Regions from separate parts of the Leclercia sp. G3L genome, predicted to be linked through region 4. Evidence: predicted binding sites of a transcription regulator. Region 4 holds the regulator's gene; each other region holds the start of a gene.
What was found. Region 4 encodes CRP, which controls carbon source genes, mostly activating them, when cyclic AMP is high. Its sites were predicted from a motif close to ATGTGANNNNNNTCACAT; they were not measured.
Positions count from the first base shown of each region.

Region 1: the regulator CRP is predicted to act here: its motif matches at 1,935-1,952, upstream of cdd (cytidine deaminase).
Region 2: the regulator CRP is predicted to act here: its motif matches at 3,418-3,435, upstream of LRS40_RS18835 (sugar transporter).
Region 3: the regulator CRP is predicted to act here: its motif matches at 1,750-1,767, upstream of LRS40_RS24785 (DeoR family transcriptional regulator).

Region 1 covers NZ_CP088265.1:2,737,769-2,742,967, forward strand. Annotated here, with positions in the region: gene sanA (outer membrane permeability protein SanA) at 151-864, opposite strand; gene cdd (cytidine deaminase) at 993-1,877, opposite strand; gene LRS40_RS14430 (CidB/LrgB family autolysis modulator) at 2,006-2,701, opposite strand; gene LRS40_RS14435 (CidA/LrgA family protein) at 2,698-3,096, opposite strand; gene map (type I methionyl aminopeptidase) at 3,312-4,091, shown strand; gene dusC (tRNA dihydrouridine(16) synthase DusC) at 4,182-5,114, shown strand.
Region 2 covers NZ_CP088265.1:3,633,212-3,638,410, forward strand. Annotated here, with positions in the region: gene eamA (O-acetylserine/cysteine exporter) at 1-47, shown strand, start outside; gene marB (multiple antibiotic resistance protein MarB) at 80-295, opposite strand; gene marA (MDR efflux pump AcrAB transcriptional activator MarA) at 349-732, opposite strand; gene marR (multiple antibiotic resistance transcriptional regulator MarR) at 751-1,185, opposite strand; gene LRS40_RS18830 (MarC family NAAT transporter) at 1,443-2,108, shown strand; gene LRS40_RS18835 (sugar transporter) at 2,147-3,343, opposite strand; gene LRS40_RS18840 (PhzF family phenazine biosynthesis protein) at 3,519-4,316, shown strand; gene LRS40_RS18845 (DUF924 family protein) at 4,313-4,849, opposite strand.
Region 3 covers NZ_CP088265.1:2,952,745-2,957,943, forward strand. Annotated here, with positions in the region: gene LRS40_RS15475 (hypothetical protein) at 270-641, shown strand; gene LRS40_RS15480 (hypothetical protein) at 667-1,176, shown strand; gene LRS40_RS15485 (DUF2787 family protein) at 1,270-1,704, shown strand; gene LRS40_RS24785 (DeoR family transcriptional regulator) at 2,003-2,236, shown strand; gene LRS40_RS15490 (hypothetical protein) at 2,322-2,642, shown strand; gene LRS40_RS15495 (hypothetical protein) at 2,685-3,077, shown strand; gene LRS40_RS15500 (GTPase family protein) at 3,127-4,017, opposite strand; gene LRS40_RS15505 (hypothetical protein) at 4,007-4,414, opposite strand; gene LRS40_RS15510 (YafY family protein) at 4,407-5,199, opposite strand, start outside.
Region 4 covers NZ_CP088265.1:1,556,835-1,562,033, forward strand. Annotated here, with positions in the region: gene LRS40_RS08750 (aspartate aminotransferase family protein) at 1-1,017, shown strand, start outside; gene LRS40_RS08755 (YccS/YhfK family putative transporter) at 1,094-3,181, opposite strand; gene crp (cAMP-activated global transcriptional regulator CRP) at 3,238-3,870, opposite strand; gene LRS40_RS08765 (OsmC family protein) at 4,180-4,584, shown strand; gene LRS40_RS08770 (phosphoribulokinase) at 4,674-5,199, opposite strand, start outside.

The sequences.
Region 1 (5,199 bases), 1.2 Mb from region 4:
TTGCGGGGTTTTGTAGGCCGGGTAAGGCGAAGCCGCCACCCGGCGATATGGCAGCGGTGCGGCTGATGCCCGGCGGCGCTACGCTTGCCGGACCTACGGTATTGCGGGGTTTTGTAGGCCGGGTAAGGCGAAGCCGCCACCCGGCGAGGTTTATTTCTTCTTCTGCATCTCCAGCAGCTGCTCCGGCGTCACTGCCGGATAACCCTGGGCATCTTCCGGCACTTCCAGCATCGCCGGGATCGGCACCAGCGGGCCTAAGAAGCGCGGTTCGCGTTTGAAGACATAGAGATCGGCCAGCGCCCCCAGACGGGCACCAAATTCACGCACCCGCACGGTGAGCATGTCTTTTGGTGACGGGACGGCATAGCACTGCGCCTGAATGCCCATATGCAGGGCAATAAACAGCGCGCGCTCGCAGTGGAAGCGCTGGGTGATGATGATGAAATCGTTGGTATCAAACACCTTACGGGTGCGGACAATGGAATCGAGGGTCCTGAAACCGGCGTAGTCGAGCACGATATCCGCCGGGTCCACGCCTGCGGCAATCAAGTCTTTACGCATGGTGACCGGCTCATTGTAGCTCTGCAGAGCGTTGTCGCCACTCAGCAGCAGGTAGTTGACCTTGCCGCTGTTGTAGGCGTTGAGCGCACCCTGAATGCGGTAGCGGTAATACTGGTTGATCACCCCGGTGCGGTAATACTTGGCGGTGCCAAGCACCACGCCAACCTGACGGTAGGGCAGATCCTGAAGGTCATCAAAGATATAGGGGGCTGTTTTCCAGCTCATCCAGCGGTCGAGGCCCAGCGCAGTCAACAGCACGATGGCGATCAGGGCAACCAGGCTGTATAACACGCGCTTTAACATACAGATGACTCTTACCAAAGGTGAAATTTCACTCAGGCTACTTTACCCGTCTGGTAAGCGCAAGAAACGGCGGTTTAATTGGGGGGATTTTCATCAATTATGCGGGCATTGCTGCCCGCATCAGAGGCTTACGCCAGCAATACGCGGTCGATGCTGGTGCAACCCAGCGCGCGCAGCGTCGCCGCGGTGGCATCCCACTGGATCAGCGGAGCATCGGCTTTTTCCGCCAGAATGGCGCGCTGAATATCCGGGTAGTCGTAACCGTTGAGGCTGAGGAGGTTGAGTGCGCCCTGCAGCGGCGGCAACGTCGGGTTAAAGGCGGCGTTCTCGGCATAGCTGCCGGTGAAGATGCGGCCATCGCGACACTCCAGCGCCACTCCGCTCGGGGAGTTGCTGTAGGGGGCGTGCGACTGGTTGGCGGCGCGGATAGCGGCCTGGGCCAGCTCGTCCCCGCTCACGGCGTAGCCATGATCCTGCTCATCCATCAGCAGGGATTTTATCTCCAGATCCTTCGGCCCGAAGGCGTCCGGCAGGTAATCCGCCAGCGTATGCGGATCGCGGCCCGGCAGGTTGATGCGCAGCTGCAAACCGCTGTTAAGCTCGTTCATAAACTGACGGCAGTGGCCGCACGGCGTGTAGTTCACGGTGATGGCCTGCAGGGATTTTTCGCCGCGCAGCCAGGCGTGGCTGATGGCGCTCTGTTCGGCATGCACGGTCTGCTGCATGGTCGCCCCGAGAAACTCCATATTGCCGCCGAAGTACCAGGTGCCGCTTACGCCGCGCGCAATGGCACCCACGTTGAAATGGGACAGGTCGGCGCGGGCGCAGGCCGCCGCCAGCGGCAGAAGCGCAAAGGCCAGCGCGTCATCATCCAGATCGGTGGCACGTTTCAGTGCGGTGACCTGTTCAGCCGTCAGCAGGGCGGGGAAGTGTGCATCCGCCAGAACCGGGGCCAGGGCTGACTGCAAATTCTCTGCAAGCTGAGCGAAAGCTGATTGAAAACGTGGATGCATGGCGTTGCCTCATAAAGGTTAATGGATCGGTAGTGTACGGAGCCGCCGAGGCTTTATATGTGACTCAGATCTCATTATGTGTGCAACTTATGAAACTCAAATGAAAAATGCGCGACGCGTCGCAAATTTTAGCCCATTACCGCCAGAATAATCGGGAACAGGAACGGCGCAATCAGCGAGGTCATGATCCCGCAGATCACCAGCGCCAGGGAGCTGAACGCCCCTTCCTGATAATCCAGCTCCGCGCAGCGGGCGGTGCCGAGGGCGTGAGATGCGGTCCCCATCGCCAGACCACGCGCAGATTTGGTGCGAATACGCATGGCGTTCAGCAGCGTATGGCCTAATACCGCCCCGAGAATACCGACATAAATCACGCACACGGCACTGATTGCCGGGATGCCACCGAGGCTGCCGCCCACCGCCATCGCGATCGGTGTGGTGACGGATTTAGGTAATATAGAGGCCGCGATTTCCGGGGTTGCCCCCATCAGCAGCGCCACCGAGGTGCCGGTGATCATCGCCACCACGCTGCCCACCAAGCAGATGGTAATGATTGACTTCCAGCGGGCGCGGATCTGGTGCAGTTGCTCATACAGCGGAAACGCCAGCGCCACCACCGCAGGTTGCAGCAGATCGTTGAGGACCTTGCTGCCCTGGAAATATTTTGCGTAGGGGATGCCGGTCAACAGCAGGAACGGAATAATCACTACCATCGCCACCAGCAGGGGGTTAAGCAGCGGGAACTTCAGGCGCACCGCCAGCTTGCGGGCGGCGAAGAATACCGCCACGGTGAGCGGCAGGGACCACCAGATATTGACCATCATTTTTTCTGTCCTTTTTGCCCAACCACGTTACGTTCCCCGTGCACCAGATGCGTGCTCCAGCTCACCACTAAAAACGCCACCAGCGTACTGATGGTGCAGGAGACAAATATCGGGCCGAACTGCGCGCTCAGCAGGTCGTAATATTGCATTACCCCCACACCGATCGGCACAAACAGCAGCGCCATATAGCGGATCAGCACCGAGCAGCCGGGCTTAACCCATTTTGCCGGAAGGATTTGCAGCGCGAGCAGTACAAACAGGATCAGCATGCCAATAATGCTGCCGGGAATGGTGATCGGCAGCAGGGAGGCGAGAAAAATACCCGCATACAGGCAGGCATAAATCAGGATGAAGGCGCGCAGGTATTGCCAGACAACGATCAGTGATTTCTTCATGGTGAAAGTCCTTAATGGAACGCATTCATCATACAATTAAAACCGGAAACGTGCTACGGATCACATCATGACTTTTGAGCATACCAGACATTACTTTCTGGAACGTTGGGCAATTCCCCAAACCGCAGGAGACAACGCGGCGCTGACAATATACGATCGGCAGATAAAGATAATGATGCCCAAATCCGGCCCTAACCCTTTACTGGAGGTAATCAATGCCATCAATTGTCATTAAAACCGCCGACGAGCTGGCCCGCCAGCGCCACGCGGGTGAACTGCTGGCCTCGGTGTTCACCATGCTGGACGAATTTATTAAGCCTGGCGTATCAACCATGGAGATCAACAATCGCGCCGAGGCGTTTATCGTCGAGGAGCTTAAGTCCCGTCCGGCCAGCAAAGGGCAGTATGACTACCCCTACGTGCTGAACACCTCGGTCAACGACGTGGTCTGCCACGGTATCCCGAAGGAGTCGGAGCATCTCAAATCGGGTGCCATCGTCAACGTCGACATCACCCTCGAAAACGCGGGCATGATCGCCGACTCCAGTAAAATGTATCTTATCGGCGAGGTTTCGCCCCTGGCCCGCAGGCTGGTGAAAGCGACCTACGAGGGGATGTGGAAGGGGATTAAGGCCGTCAAACCGGGCGCCACGCTGGGCGACATTGGCCACGCTATTCAGTCATACGTTGAAAGCCAGGGCTACAGCGTAGTGCGCGAGTACTGCGGGCACGGCATTGGTAAAGAGATGCACGAAGAGCCGCAGATCCTGCACTACGGCAAACCCGGCGAAGGGCCGGTGTTGCAGGAGGGGATGGTCTTCACTATCGAACCGATGATCAATCAGGGCGACAGCCGGATCAAAACGAAGAAGGACGGCTGGACGGTGGTGACCCGTGACAAAAAGCTGTCTGCACAATGGGAACACACTATCGCCGTAACGGCAGACGGTTTTGAGGTGCTAACCCTGCGCCCTGAAGAGACGCTCCCTGAATAAGACCGCAGCCCCACACGCATATCTTCCCTGACGCTTCCCACCTCTCGCGGGAGCGGCTACTATAGCGCGTCTTTTTTTACGGGTACTGATATGCGTGTATTACTGGCACCGATGGAAGGCGTGCTCGATTCGCTGGTGCGTGAGCTGCTGACCGACGTTAACGACTATGACCTCTGCATCACCGAGTTCCTGCGGGTGGTGGATATGTTATTGCCGGTAAAATCGTTTTACAGACTTTGCCCGGAGCTGCATCACCAGAGCCGCACCCCCTCAGGCACTCTGGTGCGCGTACAGCTGCTGGGACAATATCCCGAGTGGCTGGCGGAAAACGCCGCCCGCGCCGTCGAGCTGGGCTCCTGGGGCGTGGATCTGAACTGTGGCTGTCCGTCGAAAATGGTTAACGGCAGCGGCGGCGGGGCCACGCTGCTCAAAGATCCCGAGCTGATCTACCGCGGCGCGAAAGCGATGCGCGAGGCGGTGCCCTCCCATCTGCCGGTCACGGTGAAGGTGCGTCTGGGGTGGGACAGCGGCGACAGGCAGTTTGAAATTGCCGACGCGGTGCAGCAGGCGGGTGCCAGCGAGCTGGTGGTTCATGGCCGTACCAAAGAGGACGGCTATAAAGCCGAGCGCATTAACTGGCAGGCCATCGGCGAGATCCGCCAACGGCTGACCATACCGGTGGTGGCCAACGGCGAGATCTGGGATCGCGAGAGCGCGCTGGCCTGTATGAAAGAGACCGGCTGCGATTCCATCATGATCGGGCGCGGAGCGCTCAACGTGCCCAACCTCAGCCGGGTGATCAAATACAACGAGCCGCGCATGCCCTGGCCGGAAGTGGTGACGCTGATGAAGAAGTACTCCCGCCTCGAAAAGCAGGGCGACACCGGTCTGTACCATGTAGCGCGTATCAAGCAGTGGCTGAGCTACCTGCGGAAAGAGTACGACGATGCCCTGGGCCTGTTTCAGGAGATCCGCACCCTGCAAACCTCGGCGGAGATCGCCCGGGTTATTCAGTCAAAATAGGCCAACGTCGATCTGCGTCACGTTTTTTAGCGGGGCGCATTGTGGCATCGAACGAAACTGGTAAAGTGCGCTAACTGGATTGTTA
Region 2 (5,199 bases), 2.1 Mb from region 4:
ACGTTTTCGGCTTGCGCCTGCGTCGGGCGACGCGGGTCAGAGGCTAAAAAAAAGCCCCGCGCGGGCGGGGCAAAACGCATTAAGAGTGCTGATTGTAATAGGGCACGCCTAATTCGTCGGATTTGTCGCTGCCTGCGCCCATATGGTTAAAGTCATGGGGCGACTGGCCGTTAGCCGTTGGCAGGATCATCGTGTCGCGGCTGTTCTGCTGCGGGACACGTGGAGTTTGCTCCGCAAAACTCTGGCCAGAGACCAGCACCAGGGCGGTGAGAACGGCGGAAGCGAATAGTTTCATAATTTCCTCGATACGTCTTAGAGCCTACGGGACCAGGCTCTTAATACAGGCGTTTAGCAGTTACAGTGGTTAATCGGAAGCAGATACCGGGATTCCCCATGCATATTGGTGATGCGATATTTATGCGGTGGAACGTCGAAGTAGTTCTTGAACGTGCGTGTCAGGGTCTGCTGCGATTCAAACCCATAACGCTCAGCCAGATACAGGATCGGCTCGTTACTTTCCTTCAGCTTCTGCGCGATTTCCGTTAATTTGCGGCTGCGGATGTACTGGCCTAATGAGTGGCCGGTCTCTTTTTTAAACATCCGTTGCAGGTGCCATTTTGAGTAACCTGAACGCTCAGACACTTTCTCAAGCGAGAGCGGCGACTCCAGGTTATCTTCGATCCAGCCCAAAATGCTATGAATAGTGATGGCGTCAGTATTGCGTCTGGACATCGTCATACCTCTTTCTGTTTACGGCAGGATTTTCTTAAGCAAGTGCTCAAGAGTTGCCACTTCGTCCGCCGTTAAGTTTTTTGTTAGTTCCTGGTGCAGTTTTTGTCCTACTAATTGATGACATTGTTCACACATTGCCGCGCCGTCGCTGGTCAATTGCACCAGCACGCCGCGTTTGTCATTCGGATTCGGGCGGCGTTCAATCCACCCCTTGCAGACCAGCCGATCCATCATGCGCGTCAGCGCGCCGAGGTCGACAGATAAGATTTTCTTCAGCTCAACCGGGGTGATACACACTTCGCAGCGCACAGAACAGAGCACTTTAAACTGGGTTGCGGTGATATCCAGCGGTGATAAATAATCATTGAGCAGGCGGTCTTTCTTCTGGTTAACCATGTAGATAAGCCGACCCAGCGGAATGATTTCGTTGAAGAGGTCACTGGTGCTTTTCACAATGGTTGCCCTGGCAAGTAGTTTAATCACGGCAGATATTATTGCTCAGGCAACTATAAGTCAACTGAATGCATTTGCTTATGACACGATTTGCTAAAGCGATTCAGATCACTTTTTTGCCCGCCAGGGGGATCGTCATATCATCGGGATAAATTGATTTCGGAGCGAAAATATTACTTACGATGTGTGCGTAGCTGTAACGGTTGTTTTGACCCTATACTTGCCTGGTTAATTTTTGATAAGGACGAATCCGTAAAATGGTTGATTTAATTAAAGCAATTGGTCTTGGGCTGGTGGTGCTGTTACCCCTGGCAAACCCGTTAACCACCGTTGCGCTTTTCCTTGGCCTGGCGGGCGACATGAACCGTGAACAACGTAATCATCAGTCGCTCATGGCCTCCGTTTACGTCTTCGCGATCATGATGGTGGCGTACTACGCCGGGCAGCTGGTAATGAACACCTTCGGGATCTCCATTCCCGGCCTCCGAATTGCGGGGGGGCTGATCGTGGCCTTTATCGGTTTCAGAATGCTGTTCCCCGCGCCGAAATCGCCGGATGATTCAGACGTGCAGGACGCGCTGGAAGATAAGCAAAATAAAGCGGCTCCGAACATTGCCTTCGTGCCGCTGGCGATGCCAAGCACCGCAGGTCCGGGTACCATTGCGATGATCATCAGCTCCGCCTCGACGGTGCGCAGCGGTTCTGCTTTCCCGGACTGGGTGGTCATGATTGCGCCGCCGCTGATTTTTGCCATTATCGGCGTGATCCTGTGGGGCTGTCTGCGTAGCTCGGGCGCGATTATGCGCTGGGTGGGCAAAGACGGTATCGAAGCCATCTCCCGCCTGATGGGCTTCCTGCTGGTCTGTATGGGCGTGCAGTTTATTATTAACGGCGTGCTGGAAATTATTAAAACCTACCCGTAATAACTGAACCGGGTGGCGCTCGCCACCCGATTACCTCTCTAGCTGTGATGCGGTTGCTCTTCCAGGGCGACGGGCCATTTGCGAAAGATCAGCACCGACCAGATCAGCGCCGCAAGGGCCGGGATCGCCCCCAGATAACCGATCGACGCCATCGACAGATGCAGGATCACCTGATTGCCCACCAGCGCACCCGCGCCAATCCCCAGGTTGAAAATACCCGAGAACAGCGCCATCGCCACGTCCGTGGCATCCGGCGCCAGGGCCAGCACTTTCACCTGCATTCCAAGACCGATAATCATGATTGCCACGCCCCAGACGATGCTCAGCAGGGCGAGATTTGTCTCACTGCCCGAGGCGGGCAGCAGCAGAAGCAGACACGCCAGCAGCAGGCCAATGGCGCTGCTCACCAGCAGCGAGGCGTGACGGTTGCCGAGCTTGCCAAACAGCAGGCTGCCGATAATGCCTGCGCCGCCCAGCAGCAACAGCAATACCGTGGCAAAGCTGGCGCTGAACCCGGCGATGGTCTGCACAAACGGCTCGATGTAGCTGTAGGCGGTGTAATGGGCTGTCACCACGACGACCGTCAGCAGATAGAGGCTCATCAGCGCCGGACGACGCATCAGCAGCGGCAGGCTTTTCAGCGAGCCGGAATGCTCACTTGGCAGTTTGGGTAACAGCTTGATCAGACACAGCAGGGTGAACAGCGCCCCGAGCCCAATAACGAAAAAGGTGGTACGCCAGCCAAATATCTGTCCGACGATGCGGCCGATTGGCAGCCCGAGCACCATCGCCAGCGCGGTGCCGGTGGCCAGCAGGCTCAGGGCCTGAGCGCGCTTCCCGGCCGGGGCCAGGCGGATCGCCAGCGAAGCGGTAATTGACCAGAAAATGGCGTGCGCGAAGGCAATGCCGATCCGGCTTATCACCAGCACCGTGAAGTTCCACGCGAGGAACGACAGCACATGACTGGCAATAAACAGCACAAACAGCCCGATCAGCAGTTTGCGCCGCTCCATCTGGCTGGTGAGCAGCATAAAGGGTAACGACATCATCGCCACCACCCAGGCATAGATGGTGAGCATGATCCCCACCTGCGCGGTCTCCATGCCAAAGCTGCTGGCGATATCCGAGAGCAGGCCGACGGGGACAAATTCAGTGGTATTGAAGATAAAGGCGGCAACGGCGAGCGTGACCACCCGTAGCCACGCGACCCTGCGGGAAACGGTGTTGGTTGTCATAGGGAAATCCGGGAGTCGTTACGTCAATGAGGTGCGGCGATCTTAAAACCTTCCCTGCTGAAAATACAATCATTTTGTGATGTAGATCTCACTATAACCAAAAAGTAATAGCTGGTGAAACAGGGTATTTTCCATGAATATAGGATGCAACATTACGTTAACAGTGGGTAAAGCAATGCAGGAGATTGAGTTTTATCTGGTCGATGCGTTTAGCGATCGCGCGTTTGGTGGGAATCCTGCAGCCGTTTGCCCGCTCGAGGAGTGGCTACCGGATGACGTGCTGTTAAAGATGGCCCAGCAGCATAACCAGTCGGAAACCGCCTTTTTCGTGCGTACCGACGTGGGCTTTGAACTGCGCTGGTTTACCACTCAGTACGAGATTAACCTTTGCGGTCACGCGACGCTCGCCAGCGCCCACGTGATTTTTGAGTATCTGGACTACCCACACACCGAGATCGTTTTCTCCACCCGTTTTGTCGGCGACCTGAAGGTCACCCGCAGCGGCGACTGGTTAACGCTTAACTTCCCGGCGTGGAGCAGCGAGCCGGTAGACAACCCACCAGCGCTGCTGTTCAGTACCCTCGGCATCACCGGGGCGAAGGAGGTGCGGGCAGGGCGCGACTACATGGTGGTGCTGGAGAACCAGCAGCAGCTTGAGGCGTTGACCCCGGATATCGACGGCATGATGCCGCTGGATAAGATGGTCTGCGTCACCGCCCCAGGGGATGAGTATGACTTTGTCAGCCGCTTCTTCTGCCCGGGCGAGTCGGTGGCGGAAGATCCGGTGACCGGCTCCGCCCACAGCATGCTGATCCCGTACTGGAGCGAAAAGCTGGGTAAAACGTCGCTACAGGCCCGTCAGGTCTCGCCCCGCGGCGGCGATCTGCGCTGCGAGCTGAAGGGCGACCGGGTATTGATTGGCGGCCAGGCGGCGCTCTATCTGAAGGGCACCGTTTACCTGCGCGGCCATTAAAAGCCTTTGCTGTGCTTCAGCCACTCCACCTCTTCGGGGGTGGATGGGCGATTAAGCAGACTGTTGCGGTGCGGGTAGCGGCCAAAGCGCTCAATAATCGCCCGGTGCTTGATTTCCGCATTCAGAAAGCCCGGCACGTTCAGGGCGGTGAACAGCCGCTCTGCCTCCTGATGAATCACTCGTGATTCCGCATGCATCATCGGCAGCAGTGAGACGCCTTTTTCGTTGCTGTCCAGCTCCTGCCACATCGGCTGATAAACCAGCTCCTGGGAGAGGATCAGCGCCATGCCGTCCTGCTGCCAGGCGCGTGCGTCGTTGCGGTTCAGGTTGCGCGAGAGTTGATCGAGCAAAACGATCTCCGCCAGCCGTCCGCGCGGCGTGTCCCGCCAGTGAAACAGCTCCCCCCGACAGGCGGCCTGCCACAAGGGGTAGAAGCGGTGTTTGCACTGGGCGTCGAAATCATCATTGCGGGAAAACCAGAGCGGTTGATGCTGCTCGTGAAACCAGAATTCAAGCAGAGAAGCGTATTCCATGGCGGGTTCCGGCGTTGGGGTTAAGGCGCTCATACAAATGTAGGCCGGGTAAGGCGCAGCCGCCACCCGGCGTGGTTTGGCACCCTGAGGTCTGCAACGCCGGGAGGCGCTGGCGCTTGCCCGGCCTACGGTGCGGTGCGGTTTTTGTAGGACGGGTAAGGCGCAGCCGCCACCCGGCGTGGTTTGACATCCTGCGGTCTGCAACGCCGGGCGGCGCTGGCGCTTGCCCGGCCTACGGTGTGGTGCGTTTTTTGTAGGACGGGTAAGGCGCAGCCGCCACCCGGCGTGGTTTGACATCCTGCGGTCTGCATCGCCGGGCGGCGCTGGCGCTTGCCCGGCCCACGGTGTGG
Region 3 (5,199 bases), 1.4 Mb from region 4:
GCGATGATCGGTTCCTGACAACGTCTGCTGGTTATATTAGCCCGGAGCAATTATCTGAATTGCTCAAAAACATCATCACGGCAATAAAACGTTTCTTTGGATTTCTGAAGCAACGAGAAAGAAATAATGCACCAGTGCTGATCTGTAAATCGTGTGGATATTATGAGAGAATATAGATGACCACGGAAGGAAATTTCAGATTATTAACCCTGTCTATGTAACCCCGATACTTAAAACGTATCGGGGTTTGTGTTTATGAGGATTATTCAATGAAATTTGTCTCGAGCTGGAAAGACCTGCCATCGCTCCTTCTTCCCGATTCAGTTATGACTGTCCTGAGAAAAGAACTGATACTTCCATTTGATGATGAATTCTCCGCAAGAAATTTCTGGTGTGAGGTTGGCGTAACATTAATGTACATTGAACCTGATGATGTTCCCGAAGATTTTAAACGGCACCTGTTAGATGTAATTCATCATTTAATTGCAAACCCTGAGTTCGTGGTCCGTCTGACAGATGAATATTACTTGATGCTAACCATTACAGAGGATAACGGGAATGGTATTTATTTGTTATTTCACCCCAATTGTTCTCTTGGTGGGATTGATACATTAATGTCTATGGCGGAATTGCGTCTGTAAATCGGATTAAAATCAGGAGAAGAAAATGAGAAAATCAAAGGCAGGGAAAAACAATAATGAACACGATGAGCTGGAGTTAAATAATGATTTAAGTGATGTTGAAAAAGGTATCACTGAAGATGAGCGAATATTACCTGAAGAGAGTTATAAGCTGCTCATTGAATCAGGACAGGCGGAAAAAATCAGTCCTAAAGCCAGTGGTATGCTGACATGGCAACTGGCAATGTCTGAAACGGATAATGAACTTTACCTGCGTCTCATGGCAAATGGTAGCGGAGGATTGTTCTCTAAAGACTGGATCGCACTTTCTAAGATTGAAAGTGTACTCGAAGTTCAACCGACAACGGGCTTCACATCTGGCGTATTCAGACCATTATTTAAAGGGGCTAGTGCCAATAATGCTGGTTTTCTGGCTGCTGTTTTACGCTCCCCGGATATATGTCTGCTTGAGGCGCACCCTGAGAAGTTGTTTACGCATGTTTTATATGCTGACTGGCGGGCGCGTCTTAAAACACTCGGTAAGGTTGGCGATTAAGAAAGGATTGCGAAGAATTAATTCTTTACCAGAACTGTTATACAACCAGAAACTACTACACACCTCTACTCACCTTTTACAGGAAAATCTATTATGCAAACCCAGTATGTCTTAAAACAGGCAGGATTAACGCTGCCTGTCACTAAATTATTTCAGCAGCACATCGTTACGCTTCTGGCAGAACAATCTCAGCAAACATCGGTCAGGGCAGTAGTCATTAATTTTCGTGACCCGGACTACAGTGCAGAATCCGGCGGATTTCATCCGGTTGAAATGCGGTTCATCCGACAGGATAACGAATGGTATTTCGATTATGTCACAGACTTTAGTTACATGGGGCGAGTTTACCCGGAGCTGGAAAAGGAAATGGACTTTTGCTGGTCGGGTCATTACGTCTCCCATTATCTGATTGGAGATATTTCATTGGCATCTGAGAAGAATGAACTCTGGTCCCTGTGGGAGAGTAATTTTATGGAATATCTCTCTATGGGGATTTACCGGGTAACGGTAACTGTGGAAAGTTGTTGACCCGTTATGAACAGGAAGAAAGCGGGCGGCTTTGTAATCTTCTGCATGTGGCGTGCATCACAGCATGGGGATGATGTTTATTTTACCAGGCTGTTCGCAAAAACATGTGCAGACACGGGGGATCTCAGATCCCTCGTGGTTCAGGCCCAAATGGCGCATTCCTCAGTGACAGGGTGATAACGAAGAGTTCATTACCCCAACGGCTGTTTTACACCGCATAAATAACATCGATATTACAGTGTGTTAGAGCCAATTTTGGCCGATGGACTGTTAAAACAAAACTAGACAGGTACCCATGATGCGTCAGTCACGAGGCGAGAAGATCGCTGAAAGACTGGGGTGGATATTGCTCCAGCTCTATACTGGCAATTCTCTGTCGGTTAATGATATTTGCCAGCAGTTTTCTGTTTCCCGTCGGACAGGACGACGGGACTTATTGAGGGTGGAAACAGTAACGGAGGTTATTTCTCCCGGGAAAGTGCGGTTGGCTCCTCTGATAAGAGAGCGAGTCAGGCAAGGAATATTCAAATAATTTTCTCTACATGGACATAACCTGTCCTCGCATTGCATTAGGCTCTGCAATGAACCAAAAAAATCACCTTAATGAAGGATGTAAGATGAAAAGAATGATAATAGCAGCTCTGTTATTCACGGGTTTTTTGTCACAGGCGCATGCCGGGCTTGTTCAGGTAAATAACCGTGTAGCCTGTTACCTTGCGATGGACAGTATAAACAGGCAACTCATGGAGACAGATAAAAAGGTCACTGCTGAAATTTACAAATATCTGGAGGGAGAACTACAACGTTATGGCGTTGACGAAGAATCGATTAATGAAAACACCACCGCCCTGGATAATGAACTTCCTCGGGCATACCAGCAGGCAGCATTTGCAGATAAGTGTGTGACATTTTACCGCAAATCATCGAACAGACAGTAGTAAGAACAGATAATCTTTCTCACCCAATTGGATAATAATGATATGAAAAAGATAATTACTGCATGTATCGTGGCCATCGTGCCTGTCACCTCAATAGCCGCTTCTGTTTCGCTTGATACAGCAGGACGATGTTATGAAGCAACTCGTCAGTCGACTCAAATGGCGATGTTACTGGATCCAAACGCAGCAGAATACAAAAATCTTAACAGTAATGCCAAAGAACTATTTGGCACACTCTCCGGTGGCGTCGGCGAAAAGGACTCAAAGAAAATTCGGGATGCCTGGAAGGCCATTCTGGATAATGCCGGAATGGAAGGCCGCATGGCTAAATCTGATGGTTATCGGGAAATGAACAGATATCCCCAGGACGTCATTATGCAGGAGGCCAATAAATGTGTCCGTCTGGCAATTAAATCAGGGCTGGTGAAATTATAATGATTAATGGGATATGAATATTACGGGAGCAGTTGCTCCCGTTATTTTTTTATCCAAAGATCCAGTTCCAGGCTTTTTTCAGCCCATTGACTACAGCTTTTTTGGCAGCTTTCACCACCACGCGCAAAGGTGCTGGCAGGGTATTATCAATAATATCATCAAGAACGCGATCAACGGTATCACCAAATCCTTCCGTTGCCTCTTCTGTAACTGTACGGGTTTTGTGCTCGTCTCTCACCTGAGAAGCAACGCCGCTTTGAGCGTGCTTTGGGAGCGCACGAACCATTGCCTCCACCAAATGGGTCACATTGTATCCCTCACTGGCGGCGACAGCGATCACCGGATGGTCAGTAAACCCAAATCGCTGTGTGATATATGCTTCTTTATCGAGGATATTTTGCATCTGGGATGGAGAAGGCCGGGCGTTGACAACATCCCATTCACGGAATGGCTCAATTTTGTCGACCTGATTAAGCACAAACAGTGTTTTAGCCTCACCGCCAGCAGGGGCCAGCACATTTTTGTAGAAATGTTCATCCGCAGAAAAGGCGCGGTCATCGCCTTTAATCACCCAGAGAACCAGATCCAGTTGTGGTAACAGGTCACGATAAAGTTGTTCATATTCAGCGTCACGCTCAGCATTTTCTCCCACACCCGGAATATCAATCAACCGCACTGAGCGTTTGCCAAACTGGATGCGCATTTCCTGCGTTTCACGGGTACAGGCGGCGACATCGCTGACTGCACAAATATCACCCTTAAAAATCGCATTACATAAGCTGGACTTCCCGGCTCCGGTCTTTCCCATAATGCCAATGACCGGCTCATAACTGATAACGTCATTGATGCGTCGGGCAATACTTTCCCTGATATTTTCAGGTAATATTTCAAGAGCATCCTTCACAGGATTTCGATTTTTAGTTTCTGTATTATTCATCATGAGCACCATTCTCCATTTTCGCTTTAATTAACGCACACTCGTAATAAGAAATAATTACTTTTAGCAAGGCATTCACTTTTTCCAGATCACGGGGTGCCGCGTAACCGACGATCCCTTTTTTCATAGGGCTGAAGCGCTCCTTGCGGGAAAGGTTCATTGCGGCCAGTTGATCATCAATACCGTGCATTAACAAATGACCGTTTTCACCGGCACTGAAGTGATTGCAAATCATCTCGGCATGCTGGAGAAGGCGTTCGGGAACCACATTGAATGGCGCGTCAAGCCAGGCTTTGAGATGCGCATTCTCTTCATTATCATTGGCGTCAAGAAGGCCGCTGAGTAAATCCGTTGCTATGGTTTCGAAAAAATTCTCGAGCGCTTTTTCATCTTTATTCATTAGAGGTATCTCCGGTTGATTCCGTACTTTCATTCTGCTCGTATAGTTCCAGAGCAAGGCGTATGTCTTGCGTAACCTGATTACGAATCGATGCTGGTTTTAGAACTTCAACCTCGGGCATCCAGTATTTGATGAGTGGGATAATTTGGCCGAAGTGAGCCACCCGTGAAATTACGAGCAAATCACCGCTTGCGGAAGTGTGAATAATTTCCTGACCGGGCAACAGAGCGCGGCGCAAGAACCACGGGGCTACACGTGCAGAAACTGACATCAGTACTTCAGTAAGCTCTGCGCCATACCAGATACTTTCCGCATTCTCGATTTGCAGATGAATCTCCGTCGACATGGTAAACGACACGTTACTGGGGAGAACCTTTTTCATCTCTGAAATGACGAAACTCTTCAGCACTCCTCCCTCAATCGCAGCGAGATACCAGATCCCTCTGTCACTGACGAGACGGTAGGGCTCAATGGCGCCGTAGCTTTTCGCTTTATATATGAAGCTTATTTTTTTACTGCCGCGAATTGCATCTGACAATGTATTCAACGTAGACATAAAAATCCCACAATCTTCGTAGGGACGTTGTTTGATCAGAAACGGATTATTTTCGGCATTGCCCAGCAATATGCCTAACAGACGGTCATCCCAGCGTGGAAATAACCCCTCAATACCCAGAATACGCGTAAAGCGGCGCAAGTCCGTATTGCTGCGCTGTCCCAGAACGCCAACGGGAAGGTGATATTTCTTACCACTGCGAAGAAGGTTGAGATAAGCCAACCGCTGC
Region 4 (5,199 bases):
ACGCAGGGCGAAACCCTGTGGCACACCAGCAATGTCTTTACCAACGAACCGGCGCTGCGTCTGGGGCGTAAAATTATCGACGCTACCTTTGCCGAGCGCGTGCTGTTTATGAATTCCGGCACCGAAGCCAACGAAACGGCCTTTAAGCTGGCGCGCTACTACGCTTCCACCCGCCACAGCCCGTTCAAAACCAAAATCATCGCCTTCCACAACGCCTTCCATGGCCGGTCGCTGTTTACCGTGACCGTGGGCGGACAGCCAAAATATTCTGATGGCTTTGGCCCGAAACCGGCCGACATTATTCACGTCCCGTTTAACGATCTGCATGCGGTGAAAGCGGTGATGGACGATCACACCTGCGCGGTGGTGGTGGAGCCGATTCAGGGCGAGGGCGGCGTAATGGCGGCGGCCCCGGAATTCCTGCAGGGGCTGCGCGAGTTGTGCGACCAGCACCAGGCCCTGCTGGTGTTTGATGAGGTGCAGAGCGGCATGGGCCGTACCGGGGATCTGTTTGCTTACATGCACTACGGCGTGACGCCAGATATCCTCACCAGCGCCAAAGCGCTCGGCGGCGGTTTCCCGGTCAGTGCGGTGCTGACCACCCAGGATATCGCTTCGGCGTTCCACGTGGGTTCTCACGGCTCCACCTACGGCGGTAACCCGCTGGCGTGTGCCGTGGCTGGCGCGGCGTTTGATATCATCAATACCCCAGAGGTGCTGAGCGGCGTCAACACGAAGCGCGAGCAGTTTGTGCAGCACCTCCAGCAGATCGATGCCCGGTATGATGTCTTCAGCGATATTCGCGGCATGGGGCTGTTGATTGGCGCCGAGCTGAAGCCGCAGTACAAAGGCCGGGCGCGCGATTTCCTCTACGCTGCCGCCGGTGAAGGGGCAATGGTCCTCAACGCCGGGCCGGACGTGATGCGCTTCGCCCCGTCGCTGCTGGTGGAAAGCCAGGATATCGATGAAGGGATGAACCGCTTTGCCGCCGCGGTGAAGCGCGTGGTTCAGAAGTAGCTGTGTTGCCCGGCGGCGCTACGCTTGCACGGGCCTACGGTTTTGTAGGCCGGGTAAGCGCAGCGCCACCCGGCATTTAGTACGGCGTCCGCTTCAGCCGTCGAATCAACCAGATCCCATGATGCGGGCGTTGACGCCATGCCACCGACGAAATGGTGTGCATGGTGTTCAGATGCCCAATGGTGCGCTGCAGATGCTGCTCCAGCGTACTCATGGGGTCTTGCGTCAGGGTCTCTGGCGCTTCCAGAATATTGCTGTCCCCGCTTTCGCCCGGCGCGTCATACTCCAGACGCTGCTGGCAGCGCTGAAGCGCAATTTCACACGACTGCAGATATCGCTGCGCCAGGTCTGGCGTCAGCATCGTATGCTCCCGCGCCAGGGTCGTCATCGCGTTGATATGCTCGACGATAAACTGGCTGTGCGTCACCCACAGCTTCATGTCCGCCAGATACGCCGAATTGAAGCCCGGCTCCTGCATCGCCTGGTTCAGAGAGTTGAACAGCGCGTTGTGCGCCTGATTGACCTTCATGCGTTGCCACGCCAGCGGCGTCGGCTGCGGATCGTCGCTGAGGATCAGGCGGATAGCCTCCTGATCCGCTTCCAGCGCGTCGTGGGCATTCTGCCGCAGAAGCCCGCTCTGCCACTGCGGCCATAGCCAGACCATCCCCCCGAAGGCGATCAGGCAGCCAATCAGGGTATCGGCCAGCCGGGCGACAATAAACTGCTCGCCGTTCAGGGTCAGCAGCTGCAGGGTGTACACCGCCGTGACCGTAAAGCCCACCGTCGCCCAGCCGTAGCTCTTGCGAATGATCAGGTAGCTTACCAGCGTCACCATCAACATCCCGGCAAGGGTGTAGCCTTCCGGGACGTGGAAGTGCAGGGTCACGCCGGCAATAATCAGCCCCGCCAGCGTGCCGGCCGCCCGGTGGAGAATACGCACCCGCGTCGCGCTATAGCCGTTTTGCGTCACCAGCAGCACTGTCATTAAGATCCAGTAGGGTTTCGGCAGGTGCAGCGCCACGCCCATCAGGCTGGCGATACTCAGCATCACGCTGATGCGCGCCGCGTTACGCAGGGCGGCAGACTTCAGCGACAGATAGCTTCTCAGAGCGGGGATCAGCGGCAGGCGTTTCTGCTTGTCCGCCATCAGGTCGCGCGGGTAGAGCGGGCGCTGGGTGCGCAGCACGCGGGCAATACGGCTGAAGTGCCAGGCGCAGAACTGACCCACCGGGTTATCCGGGTGCTGGCGGGCAATTTTCTCCAGGGCGCCGAGCTGCTTGTCCATGGTGAAGCGGGTGGGGTAGCGATGATAGAGAATGTCGTCAGCCAGCACCCGCAGGCGTGCCGCAACGGTCTGCGCGTTCCAGCGGATCACCGCTTCAGCGTGACTGCGCTCCACCAGCTTCTGCACCTCCTTCGGGTGATGCAGGCTGACGGAGATGTGCTCCTGTAGATCCAGCCCCACCTGGAAGGTGCGCAGCAGGCGTTTGTATTCATGATTCCTGTTGGCCGCCAGCATATGCAGCTGTTGGTAACAGAGGCTGATCAGGTCCACTACCTTCTGCTGGCGGGCCAGCAGCGGGGGCAACGATTTTTCAGGGTCGGTGTGCTGCGTCAGCAGGGTGTATTTTGCTTCGCAATAATCCGCCAGCTGTTGATAGAGCATGCTCAGCGACTCACGCAGCGGCTGTTCACGCCACATCCAGAACCAGAACCAGTTAAACAGCCCGTACCAGAGGGTGCCCAGCGTATAGAGGAGTAGCGGTTCCCAGACCGGCATATTCCCCGCCAGGCTCAGGGTAAAGATGGCCGCAATCAGCGAGGCGGGCAGCAGTCGCGCATGCAGGGCGCTGATCTCAGCCGTGACCCCTAGCGTCATCGCCAGCACGGTCAGAATCAGAGGCAGCGGAATATCCCGCGCCAGCAGCAGCTGTACGGCCAGGCTACAGCCCGCGAACAGGCAGCCGCCAATAGTCAGACGTTTAAAGAAGCGCTTATGTGGCGTGCCCAGACCGGCAATGTTGCAGCAGGCAGGAACGAGAGAGAAGAGCAGGCCGTGTTGCAGATGACCGAAGATCAGACCCACAGCCACAGGGAGACACAACACCAGGGTTTGCCGCAGTGCGTAGTTAACTTCCGGGTGATAAATGAGCCTGCGCCACATGGGGATAGAGACAAAAACGGCGTGTCATCGTGCGATGCCACGCCGTTTTAGCGGAATTAACGTGTTCCGTAAACCACGATGGTTTTACCGTGGGCGGAAATCAGGTTTTGATCTTCCAGCATTTTCAGGATACGACCCACTGTCTCACGAGAACATCCGACGATCTGACCAATTTCCTGACGGGTAATTTTAATTTGCATACCGTCCGGGTGGGTCATAGCGTCTGGCTGTTTCGCCAGGTTCAGCAGGGTCTGGGCAATACGGCCCGTTACGTCGAGGAAGGCGAGGTTACCCACTTTCTCGGACGTGACCTGCAGACGGCGAGCCATCTGCGAAGAGAGGCGCATCAGGATATCCGGATTCACCTGGATCAGCTGGCGGAATTTCTTATAAGAGATCTCAGCCACTTCACAGGCCGTTTTTGCACGAACCCAGGCGCTACGCTCCTGACCTTCTTCAAACAGGCCCAGTTCGCCGATAAAGTCTCCCTGATTCAGGTAAGAGAGGATCATCTCTTTGCCTTCTTCATCTTTGATCAGCACTGCCACTGAGCCTTTGACGATGTAGTACAACGTTTCCGCTTTTTCACCCTGGTGAATCAGCGTGCTCTTCGATGGGTACTTATGAATATGGCAATGAGACAAGAACCATTCGAGAGTCGGGTCTGTTTGCGGTTTGCCAAGCACCATGCGCTGTTATCCTCTGTTATAAGCTGTCTCCAGAGTCTGGCTATGTACCTGTACTCTGGGGTTGCAATCGAATTCTTCCCCCTGCCTGGGGTCTGGCTGGCACAATAATTAGCAGCCTGTAATGTGTGATGTCCTCTGCATACATGTGTAACGTCAATGTATTACTGTAGCATCTCGACTGTTTTAGCATAGCTTTTGCCGCGTGTCTCCTGGTGTCTCGCTTCAGCTTGATGCAGGTCGACTTCCGTTGTCAGAATTGTTACTGGCGCGTAATCTGTCAGGAAAAATGCAATCCTGGAGTTAATAAAAATGCAAGCACGTGTGAAATGGGTTGAAGGGCTAACGTTCCTCGGTGAGTCGGCTTCCGGGCACCAGATTTTGATGGACGGTAACTCCGGCGATAAAGCGCCAAGTCCGATGGAAGTGGTCCTGATGGCGGCAGGAGGATGCAGCGCGATCGACGTGGTGTCGATCCTGCAAAAAGGGCGTCACGATGTGACCGACTGTGAAGTGAAACTGACCTCAGAGCGTCGTGAAGAGGCGCCGCGCCTGTTCACCCATATCAACCTTCACTTCGTGGTCACCGGCAAAGCGCTGAAAGACGCGGCGGTATCCCGCGCGGTCGATCTTTCTGCGGAGAAGTACTGCTCCGTGGCGCTGATGCTGGAGAAAGCGGTAAATATTACCCACTCGTATGAAGTGATCGAGGCGTAAGCCTTGCTAAAACGCCGGGCGGCACTTCGTTTGCCCGGCCTACAGAGCCCGTAGGCCCGGTAAGCGTAGCGCCACCGGGCAACAAGGCTTCAATCGATTTTCTTGCCTTCCATCAACCGCTGCACCAGCGGCATCATGATTAACTCCATCGCCAGCCCCATCTTCCCGCCCGGAACCACCAGCGTATTGATATGCGAAATAAACGAACCCTGTAGCATCGCCAGCAGCCAGGGGTAATCGATATTGTCCAGATTGCGGAAATGGATCACCACGAAGCTCTCGTCCAGGGACGGGATAGCCTTGGCGGCAAAGGGGTTCGAGGTGTCTACGGTCGGAACGCGCTGGAAGTTAATGTGGGTGCGGGAAAACTGTGGCGTCAGGAAGTTAATGTAATCTTCCATTGAGCGCACCACGGAGTCCATCACCGCCTCGCGGGAATGACCGCGCTCGCTGGTATCCCGCGTCAGCTTCTGGATCCACTCCAGGTTAACAATCGGCACCACGCCCACCAGCAGATCGACATGGCGCGCCACGTCGTGTTGCGGCGTGACCACCCCGCCATGCAGGCCTTCATAAAACAGCACGTCGGTGGGTTCCGGCAGCGGCTGCCAGGGT